Regions from separate parts of the Nitratireductor sp. GCM10026969 genome, predicted to be linked through region 4. Evidence: predicted binding sites of a transcription regulator. Region 4 holds the regulator's gene; each other region holds the start of a gene.
The links. The regulator PhoB, encoded in region 4, activates phosphate uptake and scavenging genes when phosphate is short. The targets are predictions, from matches to a motif close to TGTCATNNANCTGTCAT.

Region 1 (4,865 bases), on a different contig from region 4:
CCCCGATCGCCGTCGGCGCGCCGGTTTTTTCCCTGAGATAGGCGGCAGCCGACAGGTGGTCGGCATGGGGGTGGGTGTCGAGGATCCATTCGACCGTCAACCCCGCCTCCTCGATATAGGAGAGAATGCGCTCGGCATTGCGCGTGGCCGTCGCCCCGGACTTCTCGTCGAAATCGAGAACCGGGTCGATGATGGCGCATTTTTCGCTTGCCGTATCGGCCACCACATATTGCAGCGACGACGTCCGTTCGTCGTAGAATGCCCTCACCTCGGCCCGAATGCGCCCCGTCATCGATGTCTCCGCAATCAGGTTTAGCCCGCGTGCCTTGAAAAGGAACGGCGGTAATCAAGTGAAGGAGATGATACAGCGCCTGCGCACCGGATGAAAACAAATTTCCTTCCAGGCGGCCAGGGAGGGTAAAATTTGCCCGTGAATTGCAGTCAGGAAGAATGCCCGCGTTTTCCCGGAACAGAAAGCCGGGGAGAGCGCCTCCCTGGCTTTCTCACGACTCAGGCCGAACGCACGGGATCGAGCGTGACCTTGTAGAGTTCGCTGTCGTCGCGGTCCATCAGGCGCACGGTCATCTGTTCCGTGGCGCCGTCAATGTCCACCAGCCCGAAGAACTGGAACCCGGCCGAGGGCGGCAGGTTTGCCCCCTGCTCCTCGCTCGGCGCCTTCACGTAGCGCAACTCGGGGCCGAAGGTCGGGTCGAGGTCGTTGGGCCCGAAGGTCCCGGCATGGAGCGGGCCGGACACGAACTCCCAGAACGGATTGAAGTCCTGGAAGACCGCCTTGTCGGGGTTGTAATAGTGGGCGGCCGTGTAGTGGACGTCGGCCGTCAGCCACACCGTGTTCTCGATGCCGGCATTGCGGATGAAGCGCAGCAGGTCGGCGATTTCCAGTTCGCGCCCCTTAGCCGCGCCCCCGTCACCATTGGCGATGGCCTCGATCCGGTCTCCATCGGGAACGACGAGGCCGATCGGCATGTCGGAAGCGATCACCTTCCAGGTGGCGCGCGAGGCGGCCAGTTCCCGCTTCAGCCACTGGACCTGCTCTTCGCCCATGATCCGGGCGGCGTCGGTTAGTTCCTCCTCCATGGAATCGCCGTTCGCCCCGCGATAGCTGCGCAGGTCGAGGAAGAAGACGTCGAGCAGCGGTCCGTAGGCGATCTTGCGGTAGACGCGGCCCGGCTCGGCGGGGGTGAAGCGGATCGGCGTCATCTCGTGGAAGGCGCGGGCCGCGCGCGCCTGCAGAAGTCCGATGGATTTGACGGTGTAGCGGTCGTCGCTCTCGAGGTCTTTCGAAGAGGACCAGTTGTTGACGACCTCATGGTCGTCCCACTGGAAGAAGGTGGGGCAGACGGCGTTGAGCGCAAGGCAATGCTCGTCCATCATGTTGTATTTCCACTGGCCACGAAACTCGTCCAGCGTCTCGGCAACCTTGCGCTTCTCGTCGATCAGCACCTTGTTGACCCATTTGGTGCCGTCGGCAAGGTCGACCTCGTCGGCCATCGGGCCGTCGGCATAGATCGTGTCGCCGGAGTGCAGGAAGAAGTCCGGCGTGTGCCTGGCCATCGTCGCATAGGTCAGCATGCCGGTCTCGTCGATGCCCCAGCCCTGGCCGGCCGTGTCGCCCGACCAGGCGAAGCGGATGTCGCGCCGCGAGGCGGGAGCGGTGCGGAAGCGACCGACGATCGGCTCCGAAACGGCGTTGGTGTCCGAAAGATCGGCAAGCCGCATGCGGTAGAAGATGTCCTGGTCCGAGGGGAGGCCGGCAAGAAGCCGCTTCACGGCGAAATCGCTCTCCGGCAGTGCGTCGAGCGGCGGCAGCCTGCGGGCGTTTGCAAAACTCTCGGTCGTCGAAACCTCGAACGTGACTCGCGAGGGCCTATCGGCCCGCGTCCAGATCATGCCCGACGTGGCGTCCACGTCGCCGGACTGCACGCCATGCGTGAAGGCGGGGCGGGTATTGGCACGCGAATAGAAGGGCAGGGCGAGGCCGGAGCCGGCGACAAGGCCGACGGCACTGGCTGAAGCGATGAAGCTGCGACGGGTGAGCTTCGTTCTGTTCATGGCTGTCTCCTGGATGGCTGAACGTGACCGATCAGCCATCGCGCGGAAACATTGCAGGACGACTGCGCTTCCGTGACAGTTTGCTGACGCTTCTGCGACTGTGGAAAATATCCGCCAGGCGCGGGACGCACTCGGTTCGTGCTCAGTCCGCCGGGCTCTCCTCGCCTGCCTGACGCCGGCGCCACCTTTCGATCCCTGCCTCGACCTCTTGCGCGGATCCGTCACCAAGCCAGCCGATGAACATCGCCGCCGGGACAAGGATGAAGAGGTTCAAGACAGGCACATGAATGAGAAGAAAGAGGAGCATATCAAGGAACACGTCAGACCCCGCGGGCAGGGACGATGCTGCCGAGACGAAATCCCGAAAGGCAATCACGTTATGGGCCAGGACCGCGGCGGCCGCGAACAGGGCGATCACCGGCTTCGAGAGATGGCCCGCGATGATGCATACAGCATAGGGAAGGAACGACAGCAGTAAATAGGCGGCAAGAAAACCACCGATATCTACCCTTAGAGAGAGAATGTAAATCTCAAGAAAAATTTCCGATACTGATACAGCGTATAACAATACATAAGATACTTTTTTCATAATAACCTGATAATATTAAAAAAGAACATAAAAATATAATGAGCAATAAAGTATACGAGGTCGACGCCTACGCCAACCCCTTCTTCTCCATCATCGCCTCCGGGTTCGGCAGCTTGCCGCGGAACGCCGTATAGAGTTCTTCCGGATCGGCCGAGCCGCCGGCGGCGTAGATATAGCGGCGAAGCCGTTCCGCCGTTTCCGGATCAAATGGGTCGCCCGCCTCCTCGAAGGCGCGAAAAGCGTCGGCATCCAGCACCTCCGACCACATGTAGGAGTAGTAACCCGCCGAATAGCCGTCGCCGGAGAAGACATGCAGGAAATGCGGCGAACGGTGGCGCATGGGGATAGCCGCCGGCTTGCCGAGCGTCTCCAGGGTCGCCCGCTCGAATTGCAGCGGGTCTTCCGGTCCCTCCTGCCGCGCATGGAACGCCATGTCGACCAGCGCCGAGGCGGTGAACTCGACCGTGGCGAAGCCGGAATTGAAATTGCGGGCCGCACGCATGCTCTCCACGCGCTCCGGCGGAATGGGCTCGCCCGTCTCCACATGGCGCGCATGGCGGGAGAGCACCTCGGGCACGGTGAACCAGTGTTCGAAGAGCTGCGAGGGAAGCTCGACAAAATCGCGCGCCACCGCGGTTCCGGCAATCGAAGGCCAGGTGACCTCACTCAAAAGCCCGTGCAAAGCGTGGCCGAACTCATGAAAGAGCGTGCGTGCATCCTCCGCCGAAAGCAGCGCCGGCCTGCCCCTGGGCGGCTTGGCGAAGTTCATCACGTTGTAGATGATCGGCTCCTCGCCGCCACCGAGGCGATGGCCGGTGCGCAACGCGCTCATCCATGCGCCGGAGCGCTTGGAAGGGCGGTTGAAATAGTCGGCGAGAAAAAGCCCGCGCCGGCTGCCGTCGGAATTTTTCACCAGGAAGACCCGCACGTCCTCGTGCCAGGGGGCAACACCTTTCTGCTCCTCGAAGGTGAGACCGAAGAGGCGATGCGCCACGTCGAAGGCCGCAGCGATCACGTTTTCAAGCGCGAGGTAAGGCTCGACCCCGCCTTCATCGGAACCGAAGCGCTCGTCCCGCAGCTTCTCGGCATAGTAACGCCAGTCCCATGGCGCGATCGGATGGTTGTGCCCCTCGCCGGCGGCAATGCGGCTCAATTCCTTTTCGTCCTCGGCCGCCTTTTCGCGCGCCTTTTCCCAGACGGGTTTTAAGAGGTCCATCACGGCATCGGCCGTTTTGGCCATGGTGTCGTCCAGCTTGAAGGCGGCATAGGTCTCGTAGCCGAGCAGCCGCGCCTTTTCTGCGCGAAGCTTCAGAGTCTCCCGGATGATATCCGTGTTGTCGGTCTCGCCCCCGTTCTCGCCGCGGCCGATGAAGGCCCGAAGCACCGTCTCGCGCAGATCCCGTCGCTCGGAGAAGGTGAGAAACGGTTCGGCGACCGAGCGCGACAGGGTGACCGCATAGCGGCCTGGCTGGCCGCGCGATTCGGCCGCTTCGGCCATTGCGCTCCTGAGCGAGGAGGGTAGGCCGGCAAGGTCTTCTTCATCAAGAAAAAGCACCCAGTTACTCTCGTCGGCCAACACGTTCTGCCCGAAGCGCGCGCCGAGCTCCGCCAGTTTCTCGTTGATCTCGGCCAGCCGCGCCTTGCCCGAAGAATCGAGCTTCGCCCCGCCACGCACGAAGCGCTTCCACGTCTTCTCCAGTACCCGCGCCGCCTCGTCGCCGAGGCCCAGCGTCTCGCGCTCCGCGTAAAGCCGGTCGACGCGCGCGAAGAGGTCCTCGTTCATGTAAAGCCGTGAATAGTGGCGCGCCATCCGCGGCGACATGGCCCGCTCTATCTCCTGGATATGCGCATTGGTATGCGCGCCTGCCCTGCACCGGAAGATCGCCGCCACGCGCCCAAGCGCCTTTCCCGACAGCTCCAGCGCCGCCAGCGTGTTGTCGACGTTCGGTGCCGCCGGGTTCCCGGCGATAGAAGCGATCTCGGCCTCGTGCGCGGCGAAGGCCGCCTCGAAAACCGGCCTGAAATCGGCATCGGTGATGGAGCCGAAATCGGGCAAGCCAAGCGGACCGCCCCAACTCGTGAGCGGGTGTGTCGACAGGTCGATAGCGGACGAATCGCAAGTCATGGAAAACCTCGAACAAAAACGGGCGGGAGGCCGGAGCCGGTTCGGATGTAGGAGCGCCGCCGCCGGCGCGCAACGCTT
Region 2 (4,865 bases), on a different contig from region 4:
GGCGGCAACGGCGCGGCTTATTTGCCTATATGATGGGAAGGCGATAACGCATATTCAACAAGATTGGGACTGGGAAGAAACCCGTGAGTGACGCGTTCAATAAGGGCGGGACCGCCCGCCGCCTGCCGCCTGCCGCACTGCGCGCCCTGGAAGAGGCCGAGGAGCGGCGCAAACGCCGAAAGATGCAGGAGAAAGAAGCGCCGCGAGAGATCGGCGGCCGCGAGGGGCCGGACCCCGCCCGCTATGGCGACTGGGAAGTCAAGGGCATCGCCAGCGATTTCTAGACACAGCGCCTACAGGGCGGCGGGTCGGAACCGCCCCGCGCTTGCTATTTTCGAATAATAGGAATAATTTCCTTTTCATGCCGATTCGACCGCGCCATATCGTCCCCACCCTCTGCCTCGGGTTCGGCAGCGCCCTCTTGCCCGGGCCGCCCGCCTCGGCCGGGGAGACACTTCGCGGCCCTGTGGAAGCGCGTGTCCTGCGGGTGATCGATGGCGACACCTTCGTCGCGGAGGCGCGCATCTGGCCGGGACAGACCGTCACGGTAAGCGTGCGGCTGCGCGGGATCGACGCGCCGGAAATCAGGACCCGTTGCGCGCTGGAGAAGGCGGCGGGCTTGCGCTCGCGCGACGCGCTCGAGCGCCTGATCGGCGGTGCGACCGTCGAAATCCGCAACATCACGGGCGGGAAATACTACGGCCGCGTCCTCGCCGACGTGACGACACCTAAGGGCGAGCCGGTGGGCGCCAGACTCCTGGAACGCTCCCTCGCCCGCGCCTATGAGGGCGGCCGCCGCCGGAGTGCCTGCGGCTGAGCGCCGCTGACGCGGAGAGGTCCGTGCCAGACCGGTTCCACAGGAACAGCGGACAAAGGCCGTCGCCTCAGTCCTCGTCGTCGTTGCGCTCCGACTTCAGGGAGGAGAGCTTGGCGAACACCGCGTCGGCGTCGAGTTCCTTCTCCTCCTCCTCTTCCCGAGCCTCCTGTCTGCCCGTCTCGGATACGGGCAGGTCCTCGGTCTCGGAGGCCGGCAGAAGGGTATCGCCCGTAGGCGCTGCGGGCGGCGCATTGCGCGCGGCGCGGCCGACCTCCATGTCGAGATCGATCTGCGAGCAAAGGCCGAGGGTGACCGGATCCATCGGCACCAGATTGGCCGAGTTCCAGTGCGTGCGGTTGCGGATCTGCTCGATGGTCGACTTGGTGGTGCCGACCAGACGCGAGATCTGCGCATCCTTCAGCTCGGGGTGATGGCGCACCAGCCACAGAATGGCGTTCGGCCGGTCCTGGCGCTTGGACAGCGGCGTATAGCGCGGTCCCTTGCGCTTGGCCTCCGGCACGCGCACCTTCGGCTCCGAAAGCTTGAGCTTGTGGTTCGGGTCCGCCTCGCCCTTGGCGATCTCCTCGCGCGTCAACTGCCCCGTCATTACCGGGTCCATGCCTTTGATGCCCTGCGCCGCGTCGCCGTCGGCGATCGCGCTCACCTCGAGCGGGTGGAGCCTGCAGAATTCGGCGATCTGGTCGAACGTCAGCGCCGTGTTGTCCACCAGCCAGACGGCGGTTGCCTTGGGCATGAGAAGCGTATTGGCCATAGCAAATTATCCTGTCCTCGCCCGCGTCCCGGGCGCGGGCGGTGGTCATGCCACCTATTTTTGGGAATGCCCGCTATATAGGACCATTCGCCTTTCGAGGCAAGGAAAGTGTGGCAAAGCCATGCACAGGAACGGTCACCGAAACGTCATCTATTCGTCACGCGCCTGCAATCCCCCTCGGCCACTAAACGTTGTTCCAGTGATTGAGGGAGACAAGGATGACACGACATTCGCTGCTGTGTGCGCTCATGGCGGGACTTTCGGCGTCGACGGCGATGCCGGCCCTGGCCGATTCGGCGTTCAGCCGGATCGCGACCTTCGCCGTCGCGGAGAACCTGCCGGCCGACACGGATCCGGCCACGCAGACCTCCTCCGAGATCATCACGGCGAGCGAGGATGGCAACACGCTGATCTATTCCGACAGCCCGCTGGGCGCCGTCGGCTTCGTCGACATCACCGATCCAGCGGCACCGAAAGGCCTCGGCACCGTCAAGGTTGACGGCGAACCCACCTCGGTCAGCGTGGCCGGCGACAAGGCCATCGCCGCCATCAATACCTCGGAAAGCTACACCGCCCCCTCCGGCAACCTGCTGGTGATCGACATCGCCACCCGCACGGCCGAGCCCTCCTGTGAGCTGGCCGGCCAGCCCGATTCCGTGGCCGTCAGCGGTGACGGCCGCTTCCTCGCCGTCGCCATCGAGAACGAGCGCGACGAGGATCTGAACGATGGCGCCATTCCGCAGATGCCGGCCGGCGCGCTGCAGATCTTCTCGCTCAACGAAGGCGTTCCCGATTGCGACAGCGTCAAGACCGCGGCGCTGACGGGGCTCGCCGAGGTCGCGCCGGAGGATCCCGAACCCGAATTCGTGGACTTCAACAGCCGCGGCGAGATCGTCGTGACCCTGCAGGAGAACAATCACATCGCCATTGTCTCGGCGGAGACGGGCGAGGTGGTGAGCCACTTCTCCGCCGGTGCCGGCAGCGTCGAGAATGTCGACCTGTCCGACGACGGCGCGCTGCGCTTCGACCAGGCGGCCGAAAGCCTTTTGCGCGAGCCCGACACCGTGCAGTGGCTGGACGACGAGCGCCTCGTGATCGCCAACGAGGGCGACTATGAGGGTGGTGCGCGCAGCTTCACGATCTTCTCGCGTGAGGGCGAGGTCCTGTTCGATTCCGGCGCCGCGCTGGAGCATCAGGCAGCCCTCGCCGGCCACTATCCCGACAAGCGGTCCGACGCCAAGGGCGCAGAACCCGAGGGCCTGGAAATGGCCGCCTACGGTGACGAGCGCTTCTTCTTCGTCGCACTGGAGCGTGCCTCTCTGGTAGCCGTCTATCGCGATGCGGGCGAGGAACCCGAACTGGTTCAGGTGCTTGCGTCCGGCATTGGTCCGGAAGGCGTCCTGGCCATCCCCTCGCGCAATCTCCTCGTCACCGCCAACGAGGAAGACCTCATCGAGGACGGCGCCGCCCGCTCGCACGTGATGGTCTATGCGCTTCAGGACGGCGCGCCGGGCTATCCGATGATCCGGTCTGTCATGCAGGACGGGAAGCCCATCGGCTGGGGCGCCCTGTCGGGCCTTGCCGCCGAACCGTCCGAGCCGGGCCGCCTCTACGCCGTTTCCGATTCCTTCTACCGCGCGCAGCCGGCCATCTTCGTCATCGATGCCAAGAAGACGCCCGCCGAGATCGGCCGCAAGATCATCGTCACCCGTGACGGCGCCCCTGCGCAGAAACTCGATCTGGAAGGCATCGTCGGCGACGGCGAGGGCGGCTTCTGGCTCGCCTCCGAAGGCAACAGCGGCAAGCTCGTTCCCCACGCCCTCCTGCATGTGGACGCCGAGGGGCGGATCCAGGAGGAGATCGGCCTGCCGGCGGAACTCCTCGCCCATGAGCAGCGCTACGGGATGGAAGGCGTGACCCTGACGGGTGAAGGCGACGACCGGATGCTGATCATGGCCATCCAGCGCGAATGGAAGGACGACCCCGAGGGCCAGGTCAAGCTCCTCGCCTACAGGCCTGCGACCGAGGAGTGGTCGGCCGTCCGCTACCCCCTGGACACGCCCGAGAAGGGATGGATCGGCCTGTCCGAGATCACCGCCCATGACGGCATGCTCTATATCGTCGAGCGCGACAACCAGATCGGCGCCGACGCCGCCGTCAAGAGGCTCTACGCGGTGGCAATGGACGATTTCCGGCCGGCATCGCTCGGCGGCGATCTGCCGCTGGTTGAAAAGGCGCTCGTTCGCGACCTCCTCGAAGACATGCGCGCCGCGGACAACGGTTACGTGGTGGACAAGATCGAGGGCTTTACCATCGACGCCGACGGCGAGGCGTATTTCGTCACGGACAATGATGGCGTGGGCGATTCGTCCGGCGAGACGATCTTCGTGCACCTCGGAAGCCTCGACGCCCTCAACTGACGGCGAGTCCATGACTCCGTCGCATGCCCCGGCGCCTGCGCCGGGGCGTTTTTTATCCGGTGCCCCAAAAAACGCGAAATCGCACCTTCCAGGCTCGGCGCACGGCATGCGGCGCGCACCTGAATGTTTAACCGTTGCTTGCCGGTGCCCGGTTTATGTACTCTTCCCGAGATTGCGATGATGACGAAACGATGGTGGAAAGGGCGTTATGGAGGAAGATGTCCCCAAAGGTCGGCCGCACTACGTGATCGGTCAGGATATTTCAGCACTTTCCGTGGAGGAGTTGAAGGAGACGGTCGCTCTCCTGAAGGAGGAGATCGCCCGGCTCGAACGCGAGCTTCAAGCCAAGGACACGACCCGGGCAACCGCCGACGCGCTGTTTCGGCGCAACTAGCACTTGTCTTCGCACGCCGCCTGCCATAGGCGGCTGGCTGGCACCACGGCGGACCCGCTTTCATGCTCTCATCCTTCGGCTCCATCATCGCCCTGCTTTGCGGCACGGCGTTCCTGCTGGCCGCGTCCGGCCTTTACGGGCTTCTCCTGCCACTGCGCGGCCAGGTGGAAGGTTTCTCCACCACCGCGCTCGGCCTCCTGGGCACCGCCTGGGCGGGCGGGTTCATCGCCGCCTGCTTCATCAGTCCGCGGCTCGTCCGCCGCGTCGGCCATGTGCGCGCCTTCGCCGCCTTCGCCGCCACCGGCGCCATCGTTTCGCTGATCAGCGGCATGTGGATCGACGTGGCGGCCTGGATCGTCCTGCGTGCCTTCACCGGCTTCACCATGGCCGGCGCCTACATGGTCATCGAAAGCTGGCTCAACGAGCGCTCGACGAACGAGACGCGCGGCACGGTCTTCGGGC
Region 3 (4,865 bases), on a different contig from region 4:
GGTTTGGGCACGGGTGGAGCGTCCTATATGAGGAATAAACCGGGCGTGGTCCGGCAGATATGGGTCGAGTTTCATGGCATTCAAAGCTCTGGGCAAGATTTTCAGTGCCCTCGCGTCGCTCACGAAAATGTCATCGGTGCCGGTTCTGGCGCTTTTCCTTTGCATTGCCGCGCCCGCGGCGGCGGAGCCCTTCCGCATCGTCGGATTCGGCGACAGCCTGATGGCCGGCTACCAGCTTGCTCCCGGCGAGAGCTTTCCGGAGAAGCTCGAAGCCGCGCTTCGGGCGCGCGGCCACGACGTGACCGTCGCCAATGCCGGGGTTTCGGGAGATACGACCAGCGGCGGGCTTTCCCGGCTCGACTGGTCGGTGCCGGAGGAGACCGACCTTGTGATCCTCGGGCTCGGCGCAAACGACATGCTGCGCGGGCTTTCGCCGGAAAGCACAAAACACAACCTGGAGACGATGATCGTCCGGCTGCAGGAGCGTGGCATGGCGGTACTGCTCGTGGGCATGTATGCCGCGCCCAATCTGGGGCCGGACTATCAGGAGGCGTTCGACGCCATCTATCCGCGACTGGCGCGGGAACATGAGCTGCCGCTGGTGCCGTTTTTCCTCGAGGGCGTGGCGGCCAACCGCGCGCTGCTGCTCGAGGATGGCATGCATCCCAATGCCGAGGGCGTGGACGTGATGGTGGAAAATGCCCTGCCCGCGGTCGAGCGAATCATCGCGGAGGAAAAATCCGGTGCTTGAGGAGCAGGTGCCAGAAAGCGCTTGCTCCTGTGCCCGATCGATGATTCGCTAACCAAGACATATCGAGATTCGAGGAGGTTGCCATGCCGCGACTGTTCACCGCCCTCGAGATTCCGCGCGATGCGGCTTTGTCGCTTTCGCTTCTGCGCGGCGGCCTCCCGGGAGCCCGGTGGGGCGATGTCGAAAACTACCATCTTACCCTGCGTTTCATCGGTGATGTCGAAGGCCACGTGGCCGACGAGGTCGCCAATGCGCTGGACCGGGTGCGCCGGCCCTCCTTCTCGCTCACGCTCTCAGGGGTCGGCGCGTTCGGTCAGAAGAAGCCGCACGCGGTGTGGGCGGGTGTTGCGGCCTCACCGGATCTCTATGCCCTCCAGGCCGAGATCGAGCGCATCTGCCGCCGCGTCGGTCTGCCGCCGGACCCACGCAAGTTCACCCCGCACGTGACGCTGGCGCGGCTGAAGAACGCCAGCCCGCGCGATGTCGCGGCCTATCTTTCCGCGCGCGGCAACTTCGCCGCCGCGCCCTTCCGGGTGGGGCGGTTCGTCCTGATGTCCTCGCGCGAATCGATCGGCGGCGGGCCCTATATCATCGAGGAAGCCTGGCCCTTGCTGCGGGCCGAGCCGGCGCGCTCGGAAAGCCTCGCGGCAAGCGCTTCAGACGCTTCGTGGAGCGTGCGGTAGACCGCGGCGAAGCCGTCGTCCGCGCCGTAATAGGGGTCGGGTACGTCGTCCGGTCTGCCGAGCGCATAGTCCAGGAAAAGATGAATGCGCGCGCTGGCCTTCGCCGGCGCCAGCTTCTTCAGTGCGGCGACGTTGGAGCGATCCATTCCGAACACCAGGTCAAAACGCAGGAGATCCTCCGGGCTCACCCGCCTCGCCCGCTGGCCGGTTATGTCGAGGCCGAAACGGTGTGCGGTGGCGATCGCGCGCGGGTCGGGCGGTGCGCCGATGTGCCATGCGCCCACGCCTGCCGAATCGAGGTGGAGGGTTTGCGCGAGCCCGTGTTCGGCGGCCACGGCGCGGAAGATGCCCTCGGCCAGCGGCGAGCGGCAGATGTTGCCGAGACAGACGAAGAGAATGGCGGTCGGCCGCTCCCCAGGTGATGAGGAAATGCTGTCGGTCATGACGGAGAGGTAGTGAATTTTGCGATTTCGCGCAAACCTCGCTTCAGGCGGTTGCCGGCCGAAAATCGTACTCGCTGATTACAACGAACAAAAAACGCCGGTACGGCATTGGCCTGTACCGGCGCTGATCCAGTTCGGGATCGTTGCCCTGCGTGACTGGGCGGCGAGCCGCCCGGAGTTGGTTCGATCCGGCCACGACCCCGTGGGCGGGGGGGCTTGGGGTACGGAGCCGTCTCCGGACCGAACCGTCTCAGGCAACGAGTGTGATGCTGGCTTCTAAATCAGGCGGGAGCTTGGACAGAAAACGGCGAGAATGGGGCAAGCGATCACCAAATCCGACATCTTGTCTGCTTTCGTGATGGCTGCTCGCGCTGCTCCCCATTTTCCGGTGGGGTTGCAATTGCTGTCTTGCCGAGCCACCTTGATTCATAAAATTGTCACAAGGATGCGAGCGCGACATGACCGATTTCGGAAGCGCGGGGGAGGATGGCGACGACTCCGGAAATCTCGTATGGCTGAGCGAGGCGCGGCGCGCCCGCAACGACCTTCCGGTGACATTCGACCGGCGGGAGTTGAACCAGATCCTGCGTCTCTACGGACAGATGGTCGCCGCCGGCGAATGGCGCGACTATGCCATCGACCATCTGAAGGACAGGGCCGTCTTCTCCGTCTTTCGCCGCACCAGCGAAGTGCCGCTCTTCCAGATCGTGAAGAACCCGAAGCTGGCGCGCAAACAGGGCGCCTACAGCGTGATCGCCGCCAGCGGGCTTATACTCAAGCGCGGGCATGAACTCGGCCGCGTGCTCGCCGTGTTCGACCGCACGCTTAAGCTCGTGCGGGCATAGGCACTACGCGTTCCCCCTCAAAGGCCTCTGCGAAACATCCTTTCCGGCAGGGAATCGGGATCCGGGGCGGTGGCCGCACCGCCGTTGAGGCTGAGCTGCATGAAAACCGTATCAAGCCAGCGCCCGTGCTTGTAGCCGCTGTCTTCGAGCACGCCCGTATGGCGAAAGCCAAGCGCCTCGTGCAGCCGCACGGAGGGGCTCGAGGGTGAGCCGTCGCCGATGACCGCGGCGACCTGCCGGAAACCCAGCCTTTCGCATTCCTCGATCAGAACCGTAAGGAGGCGCCGGCCGATGCCCTGGCCCTGCGCGTGCGGCGCGATATAGACCGAATCTTCCACCATGAAGCGGTAGGCCGGCCTGGTGCGGAAAGGACCCGCATAGGCGTAGCCGAGCACCTGACCGCCTTCTTCCGCCACCAGATAGGGATAGCTGTTGCGGACGAGTGCCTCCCGGCGCGCCGCCATCTCTTCTTCGTCAGGCGGCGTCAGCTCGTAGCTCGCCGTGCCCGTCTCCACGGCGTGGCGGTAGATGCGCGTGATCGCGGGAAGATCGGCGGAAGCGGTCGGCCGGATGAGCAGTTCGGTTTGTCTGTCGGTCAGCATCGTGGCATTCATTGCAGACCGATGCGCAAAAGAAAAGGCGGCTCGATGGCCGCCTGGATAGTGTCGAATGGAGACGGGTCAGATGCCCAGCCCCTCGTAGCGCTTCTTGAAGCGGGAAACACGGCCACCGCGGTCGACAAGAGCCTGCGAGCCGCCGGTCCAGGCCGGATGCGTGCGCGGATCGATGTCGAGCTGGAGCGTGTCGCCCTCGCTGCCCCAGGTGGAGCGCGTCTCGTATTCGGTGCCGTCGGTCATGACAACCTTGATCATGTGATAATCGGGGTGAATGTCGGCTTTCATCGGTCTATCCTGAATGGTCTGCGCATCGGCGCGTTTGCCGGCGTTCCGTGCGGCAATCTCGCCCATGACGAAAACTTGAAGCCGCGGCCAAGGAGGGCTACGGCTTCGGAAAGGCTCGCGTGCCTATACATCAGGCGCCCGGGCGAGACAAGGCCGCCAAGGCTGAAACTTGGAGGCGACGCCGGAAGGAAACACAATGGCCGAAACAGATGCCGTGCCCGTGGATAAGGCGCGGCGTTCCCTCAAGCCCCTGCGGCGGCTGGTGCCCTATGTGCGCCGCTACCGCGGCCTGGTCGCGGGCGCGGTGGCTTTCCTGCTTCTGGCGGCGGCCGCCACGCTGGTGCTTCCGCTTGCCGTGCGGCGGATGATCGACCATGGCTTTTCCGGGTCGGACGGGACGCTCATCACCAATTACTTCTCCATGCTCCTGGTGGTGGGCGCCGTCCTGGCCCTTGCCTCGGCGCTGCGTTACTACTTTGTGGTCACGTTGGGCGAGCGCGTGGTGGCGGACCTGCGGAACGACGTCTTCAGCCACGTCACGCGGCTCTCTCCCTCCTTCTTCGACACGGCGCGGTCGGGCGAGATCGTTTCGCGGCTGACGGCGGATGCCACGCAGGTCAAGGCCGCCGTCGGCGCCACCGCCTCCGTCGCGCTGCGGAATACGATCATGGGACTAGGGGCGCTGGCGATGATGGTGATCACCAGTCCGCGTCTCTCGCTGCTTGTGGTCGTGGCCATCCCGTTCATCGTTTTGCCGCTGATGGCCTTCGGCCGGTCGGTCAGGCGGCGTGCGCGGCATGCGCAGGACACGCTGGCCGAGGCCAGCGCCTTCGCCGGCGAGCAGATCGGCGCCGTCAAGGTTTTGCAAGCCTTCACCAATGAAGAGAGCGTGGCGAGGCGGTTCAGTGCGGCGGTGGAAGCGGCGTTCCGGGCGGCGCGCGCCTCCATCTCCGCGCGTGCGCTGCTGACCTTCCTGGCGATCTTTACGACCTCCGCTTCCGTGGTCGCCGTGCTGTGGGTCGGCTCCCAGGACGTGCTGGCGGGAACCATCACGGCGGGGACGCTCGGGCAGTTCCTCCTCTACGCGATTCTGGCCGCCGGGGCGCTCGGCGCCTTGTCGGAGGTCTGGGGCGAGTTGGCCCAGGCGGCGGGTGCGGCCGAGCGCATGAGCGAGCTTCTCATGGAGAAACCGGTGATCGCCGCGCCCGAGAAGCCCGTGCCGTTGCCCGAGCCCGCGCGCG
Region 4 (4,865 bases):
CGCTGGACGAAGTTGTCGAGACCAGCCTGCAGAAGGCCGGCTTGTTCAACGAAGTGAAGGACCGGCTGACCGAGCCGGGCACCGGCCTTTCCGGCGGCCAGCAGCAGCGCCTGTGCATCGCCCGCGCCATCGCCGTCTCGCCGGAAGTGATCCTGATGGACGAGCCGTGCTCGGCGCTCGACCCGATCGCCACGGCCAAGGTGGAGGAACTGATCGACGAATTGCGTGAGAACTACACCATCGTGATCGTCACGCACTCCATGCAGCAGGCGGCCCGCGTTTCGCAGCGCACCGCCATGTTCCATCTCGGCAATCTGGTCGAGGAGGGACCGACGGACCGCATCTTCACCAATCCGGAAGACAAGCGCACCCAGGATTATATCACCGGCCGGTTCGGCTAAGCCGACCGCCGCGCCACGCATTTCAGAAGGGAACAGACCCATGGCCGAGCATATCGTCGCCTCCTTCGATGAGGATCTCGAGCATATCGATCGACTGCTGCGCGATATGGGCGATCTTGCCGGCGCCATGACGCAGTCCGCCACCCGGGCGCTGCTTACCTCGGATACCGGGCTGGCACAGCGCGTCATCTCCGACGATGCAATCATGGATGCCAAGCAGCTCGAACTCGACGAGCGGGCGATCACGCTGATCGCCAAGCGCCAGCCCATGGCGCAGGACCTGCGCGCCGTGGTGGGCGGGATCCGCATGGCCGCCGACCTGGAACGGATCGGCGACCTTGCCAAGAACATCGCCAAGCGCGTGGGCGCTGTCGGGCAGGGAGCGGCCCCGCGCAAGCTTTCTCATTCGATAGACACCATGGCCGGCATGGTTCTCAGCCAGGTCAAGGCCGTCGTCGAGCGCTACGCTGAGCGCGACGCCGCTGCACTCACGGCGCTGCGCGACGAGGACGAGAAGATCGACACCCGCTACACCTCGGTGTTTCGCGAACTGCTCACCTATATGATGGAAGATCCGCGCAACATCACCGCATGCACGCATCTCCTGTTTTGCGCCAAGAACCTGGAGCGCGTGGGTGACCACGTAACCAACATCGCCGAGAACGCCTACTATATCCTGACCGGCGAACAACTGCCCGTTCAGCGCCCCAAGCTGGACGAGACGCAGATGACGGTTGATCGATGAGTAGCGGGAGGGTCCGGGATGATCGCTCCGAAAGTAATGCTTGTCGAGGATGACGAGCCGCTGTGCGTACTGCTGCGCTACAATCTCGAGGCCGAAGGTTACGAGGTCGAGGTGGTCAACCGTGGCGACGAGGCGGAAGTGCGCCTTCAGGAGAACGTGCCGGACCTGCTCGTGCTCGACTGGATGGTGCCGGCGATCTCCGGCATCGAGCTTTGCCGGCGTCTCAGGATGCGCTCGGAGACCGAGCGTCTGCCCATCATCATGCTGACGGCGCGCGGCGAGGAGAGCGACCGTGTGCGCGGGCTTTCTACCGGCGCCGACGACTATCTGGTCAAGCCGTTCTCGACGCCGGAGTTCGTCGCCCGGGTCCGCGCGCTCCTGCGGCGGGCGAAGCCCGAGGTGCTGTCGACCGTGCTCAAGGTCGGCGACATCGTGCTCGACCGCGAATCCCACCGCGTCTATCGGCGCAAGAGCGAGATCCGGCTCGGGCCCACAGAATTCCGCCTCCTGGAATTCATGATGCAGCATCCCGGCCGCGTCTTCTCGCGCAGTCAGCTTCTGGACAATGTCTGGGGCGAGACGATCTATATCGACGAGCGGACGGTGGACGTGCATGTCGGCCGCTTGCGCAAGGCGGTGAACCAGGGCCGGTTGCCCGACGTCATCCGCACCATACGCGGCGCCGGCTACGCGATCCGGGAGAGTTGAGGAGGGAACCTCTCACTGCCGTGCGCTTTTGATCTCGCATGGTCAGAATCTTTGCGTTCGGTACTTTGAAAAGAGGGTTCCCCCTGCATGAGGAGGGGCTTGCCGGTGCAGACCGGCTGGGCCTTGCCCGCACGGTCGATGCCTTTCCCATGTTGATCGCAGGGCCATGGTTCGCGCCGATGATGCTCGACCGGCCGGGAGAAGGCCTTTGCGTCAAAGGAGAGCTTTACGCAATTGACGATCGATGCCTTGCCGTTCTCGACCGCCTCGAGTCCGTTGGAAAACCAGGCAATTTCCGCCGCCTGGTGCGCGTGCTGCCGATGGGTGGTGGACCAGCGATTGCGGCTTTTTCCTATATGAAATCGCCCGAACTCGCCGTTCCGGTACACTCGGAATATCTCGAGGAGTATCGCGACCATCGGTTCATTCCGCCCGGTCGGCGGTGGTAGAGTGTTGCAAACGCGCCGGCCAGGGGCAGGGGGCACGTGCCTTCCGGAAAAACGCTGCCTCAGGCGATGCTTCTGCTGCCGTTCGCGTGCAGGCCCGGACCGAAGATCTCTCGGTCGAGGCTGGTCAGCGCGGTCATGGCATTGCCGTGCTGGATGAAGGGGGTTTCGTTCGGCCAGGTCTCGAAATGCACGGATCCGGTGTTCTGGCCGCCGGCCGTTTCGGAAAGTGTGGCGCGGATCCTCGGCTCCAGGATATCGAAGGCCGCCGTGCCCTGGCCGATGATGGCCACCGGAGCGGGGTCGATCAGGGCGAACAGGTTGCCGATGCCGAAGCCGATGGCTTCCGCCGCTTCCCGAAACGCCGTGCGCGCCGCGCCCTCTTCCTGGCGCGCCTGCCCGGCCAGGGCTCCCATCTCGGCCGTGTCAATGTCGGCGATCGGCTTTTCCAAAAGGTCCCGGCCGCGCGCCCTGCGCCAGATGGCGTAGCTTCCGGCATAGGCCTCGACGCAGCCGCGGCGCCCGCAGCGGCACAGCGCGCCTTGCGGACGGTGGATCATGTGGCCGAACTCGCCGCCCGAGGAATCGGTGCCGGTGAACAGCCGTCCGTTCAACATCAGTCCCATGCCGATGCCGTGGGACAGGAGGATGGCCACGAAGTTGTCGCGATAGCGCTCCGGATAGAGCCAGCGCAACGCCACGGCGATCATGTTGCAATCGTTGTGGACGGTAACGGGGACACCGAACGCCTCCGCCAGGGCGGGTCCCAGGCGCAAGCGGTCGTGCGGCGTGATCGGCGACCACAGCATTTCCGTGCCCGCCGCGTCGGTAATGCCCTGCACCGCCACGGCGATGCGCTGGAAGCCCCCGCGCCCGTGGGCGATTTCCCGCACGCCGCGCACTGCCGCATCAAGAAGGCCCTGCCTTTCCATGGCCAGGGTCGCCAGGCGGTGCACCTTACGGTCGATCACATTGCCGCAGTAGTCGACCAGTGCCGCCGTGAGACTGTTGAAGGACAGGTGCAGGCACACCACGGTGGCGGCCCGCGGGTTGAGCGCGATCGCCACCTGCGGGCGGCCGCGCCGGGTTGGCGCACTCTCCCCCTGGCCGGCCTCGCACATGATGCCTTCGTCTATGAGATCGGATGCGATGGCGGAAATGGTCGAATGGCTGAGGCCGGTGAGACCCGTGATCTCCGTGCGCGAGGGCTGTCCGGTCTGCCGCACGGCGGCGATGACCAAGGCGCGATTGCGCTTGCGCATCTCGTCGTGACGGATTCCCGCCGTCATCGGCTGCTCCTCCCTCGGGCATCGGCGCTGTTATCTCCCTCCGTGCCACATGCCAGCGATATTGACACGGGTGAAAACGTGAGTCATTCTTTTTTTCGAAGCTCGAAAAAATCATCTTCGGGCCGCCGTTCGTTGAATGTCGCGCGCCATTCCGGCGCTGGGAGGAAATCATGAAAAATGCTGCTACCGCCATCCTGGCGGGTCTTACGCTTTCGTTCTCGCTGTCCACGGCAGCACTCGCCGAGGGCAAGGTGATCGGCGTTTCCTGGTCGAATTTCCAGGAAGAGCGCTGGAAGACGGACGAAGCGGCCATCAAGGCGCAGATCGAGGCCGACGGCAACAGCTACATTTCCGCTGACGCCCAGTCTTCCGCCTCCAAGCAGCTCACGGACGTGGAATCGCTGATCGCCCAGGGAGCCGATGCGCTCATCATCCTGGCGCAGGACGCCTCTGCCATCGGGCCTGCGGTGGAGAGCGCGATGAACGAGAGTATTCCGGTGGTCGGCTATGACCGGCTGATCGAAAACCCCGACGCCTTCTATCTCACCTTCGACAACAAGGAAGTGGGCCGCATGCAGGCGCGTGCCGTCAATGAGGTGCAGCCGGAAGGCAACTACGCCTTCATCAAGGGCTCCTCGGCCGATCCGAATGCGGATTTCCTGTTCGAAGGCCAAATGGAGGTGCTCCAGGAGGCGATCGATTCGGGCAAGATCAACAATGTCGGCGAGGCCTATACGGATGGCTGGCTGCCGGCCAACGCGCAGCGCAACATGGAGCAGATCCTGACCGCCAACAACAACGAGGTGGACGCGGTGGTCGCCTCGAACGACGGCACCGCCGGGGGTGTCGTGGCCGCGCTCGAGGCGCAGGGCCTCGCCGGCTCGGTGCCGGTCTCGGGCCAGGACGGCGATCATGCCGCACTCAACCGCATCGCGCTCGGCACGCAGACCGTCTCGGTCTGGAAGGATGCGCGCGAACTCGGCAAGGCGGCCGCCGAAATCGCCAACCAGCTCGCCGAAGGCACGGCGATGGAAGAGATCGAAGGCGCGGTGAAGTGGTCCGACGGCCCGAACGGCGTCGAGATGGACGCCGTCTTCCTGAAGCCGGTGCCGATCACGCAGGACAATCTGGACGTGGTCATCGATGCCGGCTGGGTCTCCAGGGACGTCGTGTGCCAGGGTGTCGAGCCCGGCTCGGTCGAGGTGTGTGACTGAGCGACGGTTTGAGGTTTGAGGACGCCGCGGTTCGGTCGAACCGCGGCGTTTCTGCAAGCGTC

Region 1: ACFP9U_RS09350 (alkaline phosphatase D family protein) is a predicted target of PhoB. The motif match lies at 2,146-2,162, and genes of this name have one in related genera.
Region 2: ACFP9U_RS22165 (esterase-like activity of phytase family protein) is a predicted target of PhoB. The motif match lies at 1,734-1,750, and genes of this name have one in related genera.
Region 3: ACFP9U_RS23585 (DUF2794 domain-containing protein) is a predicted target of PhoB. The motif match lies at 2,302-2,318, and genes of this name have one in related genera.

The regions. Positions count from the first base shown of each region.
Region 1 covers NZ_JBHSUM010000031.1:10,297-15,161, reverse strand. Annotated here, with positions in the region: gene ACFP9U_RS09355 (MBL fold metallo-hydrolase) at 1-292, opposite strand, end outside; gene ACFP9U_RS09350 (alkaline phosphatase D family protein) at 511-2,073, opposite strand; gene ACFP9U_RS09345 (hypothetical protein) at 2,216-2,662, opposite strand; gene ACFP9U_RS09340 (M3 family metallopeptidase) at 2,730-4,787, opposite strand.
Region 2 covers NZ_JBHSUM010000180.1:944-5,808, forward strand. Annotated here, with positions in the region: gene ACFP9U_RS22150 (DUF1674 domain-containing protein) at 84-284, shown strand; gene ACFP9U_RS22155 (thermonuclease family protein) at 362-817, shown strand; gene ACFP9U_RS22160 (DUF1013 domain-containing protein) at 885-1,589, opposite strand; gene ACFP9U_RS22165 (esterase-like activity of phytase family protein) at 1,808-4,009, shown strand; gene ACFP9U_RS22170 (DUF1192 domain-containing protein) at 4,218-4,403, shown strand; gene ACFP9U_RS22175 (MFS transporter) at 4,466-4,865, shown strand, end outside.
Region 3 covers NZ_JBHSUM010000217.1:495-5,359, forward strand. Annotated here, with positions in the region: partial or broken gene ACFP9U_RS23565 (ABC transporter ATP-binding protein) at 1-11, opposite strand, end outside; gene ACFP9U_RS23570 (arylesterase) at 74-751, shown strand; gene thpR (RNA 2',3'-cyclic phosphodiesterase) at 835-1,434, shown strand; gene ACFP9U_RS23580 (low molecular weight protein-tyrosine-phosphatase) at 1,335-1,877, opposite strand; gene ACFP9U_RS23585 (DUF2794 domain-containing protein) at 2,336-2,722, shown strand; gene ACFP9U_RS23590 (GNAT family N-acetyltransferase) at 2,740-3,324, opposite strand; gene rpmE (50S ribosomal protein L31) at 3,403-3,624, opposite strand; partial or broken gene ACFP9U_RS23600 (ABC transporter transmembrane domain-containing protein) at 3,821-4,865, shown strand.
Region 4 covers NZ_JBHSUM010000039.1:9,391-14,255, forward strand. Annotated here, with positions in the region: gene pstB (phosphate ABC transporter ATP-binding protein PstB) at 1-401, shown strand, start outside; gene phoU (phosphate signaling complex protein PhoU) at 442-1,146, shown strand; gene phoB (phosphate regulon transcriptional regulator PhoB) at 1,165-1,854, shown strand; gene ACFP9U_RS10730 (gamma-glutamylcyclotransferase family protein) at 1,893-2,303, shown strand; gene ACFP9U_RS10735 (ROK family protein) at 2,363-3,589, opposite strand; gene xylF (D-xylose ABC transporter substrate-binding protein) at 3,760-4,803, shown strand.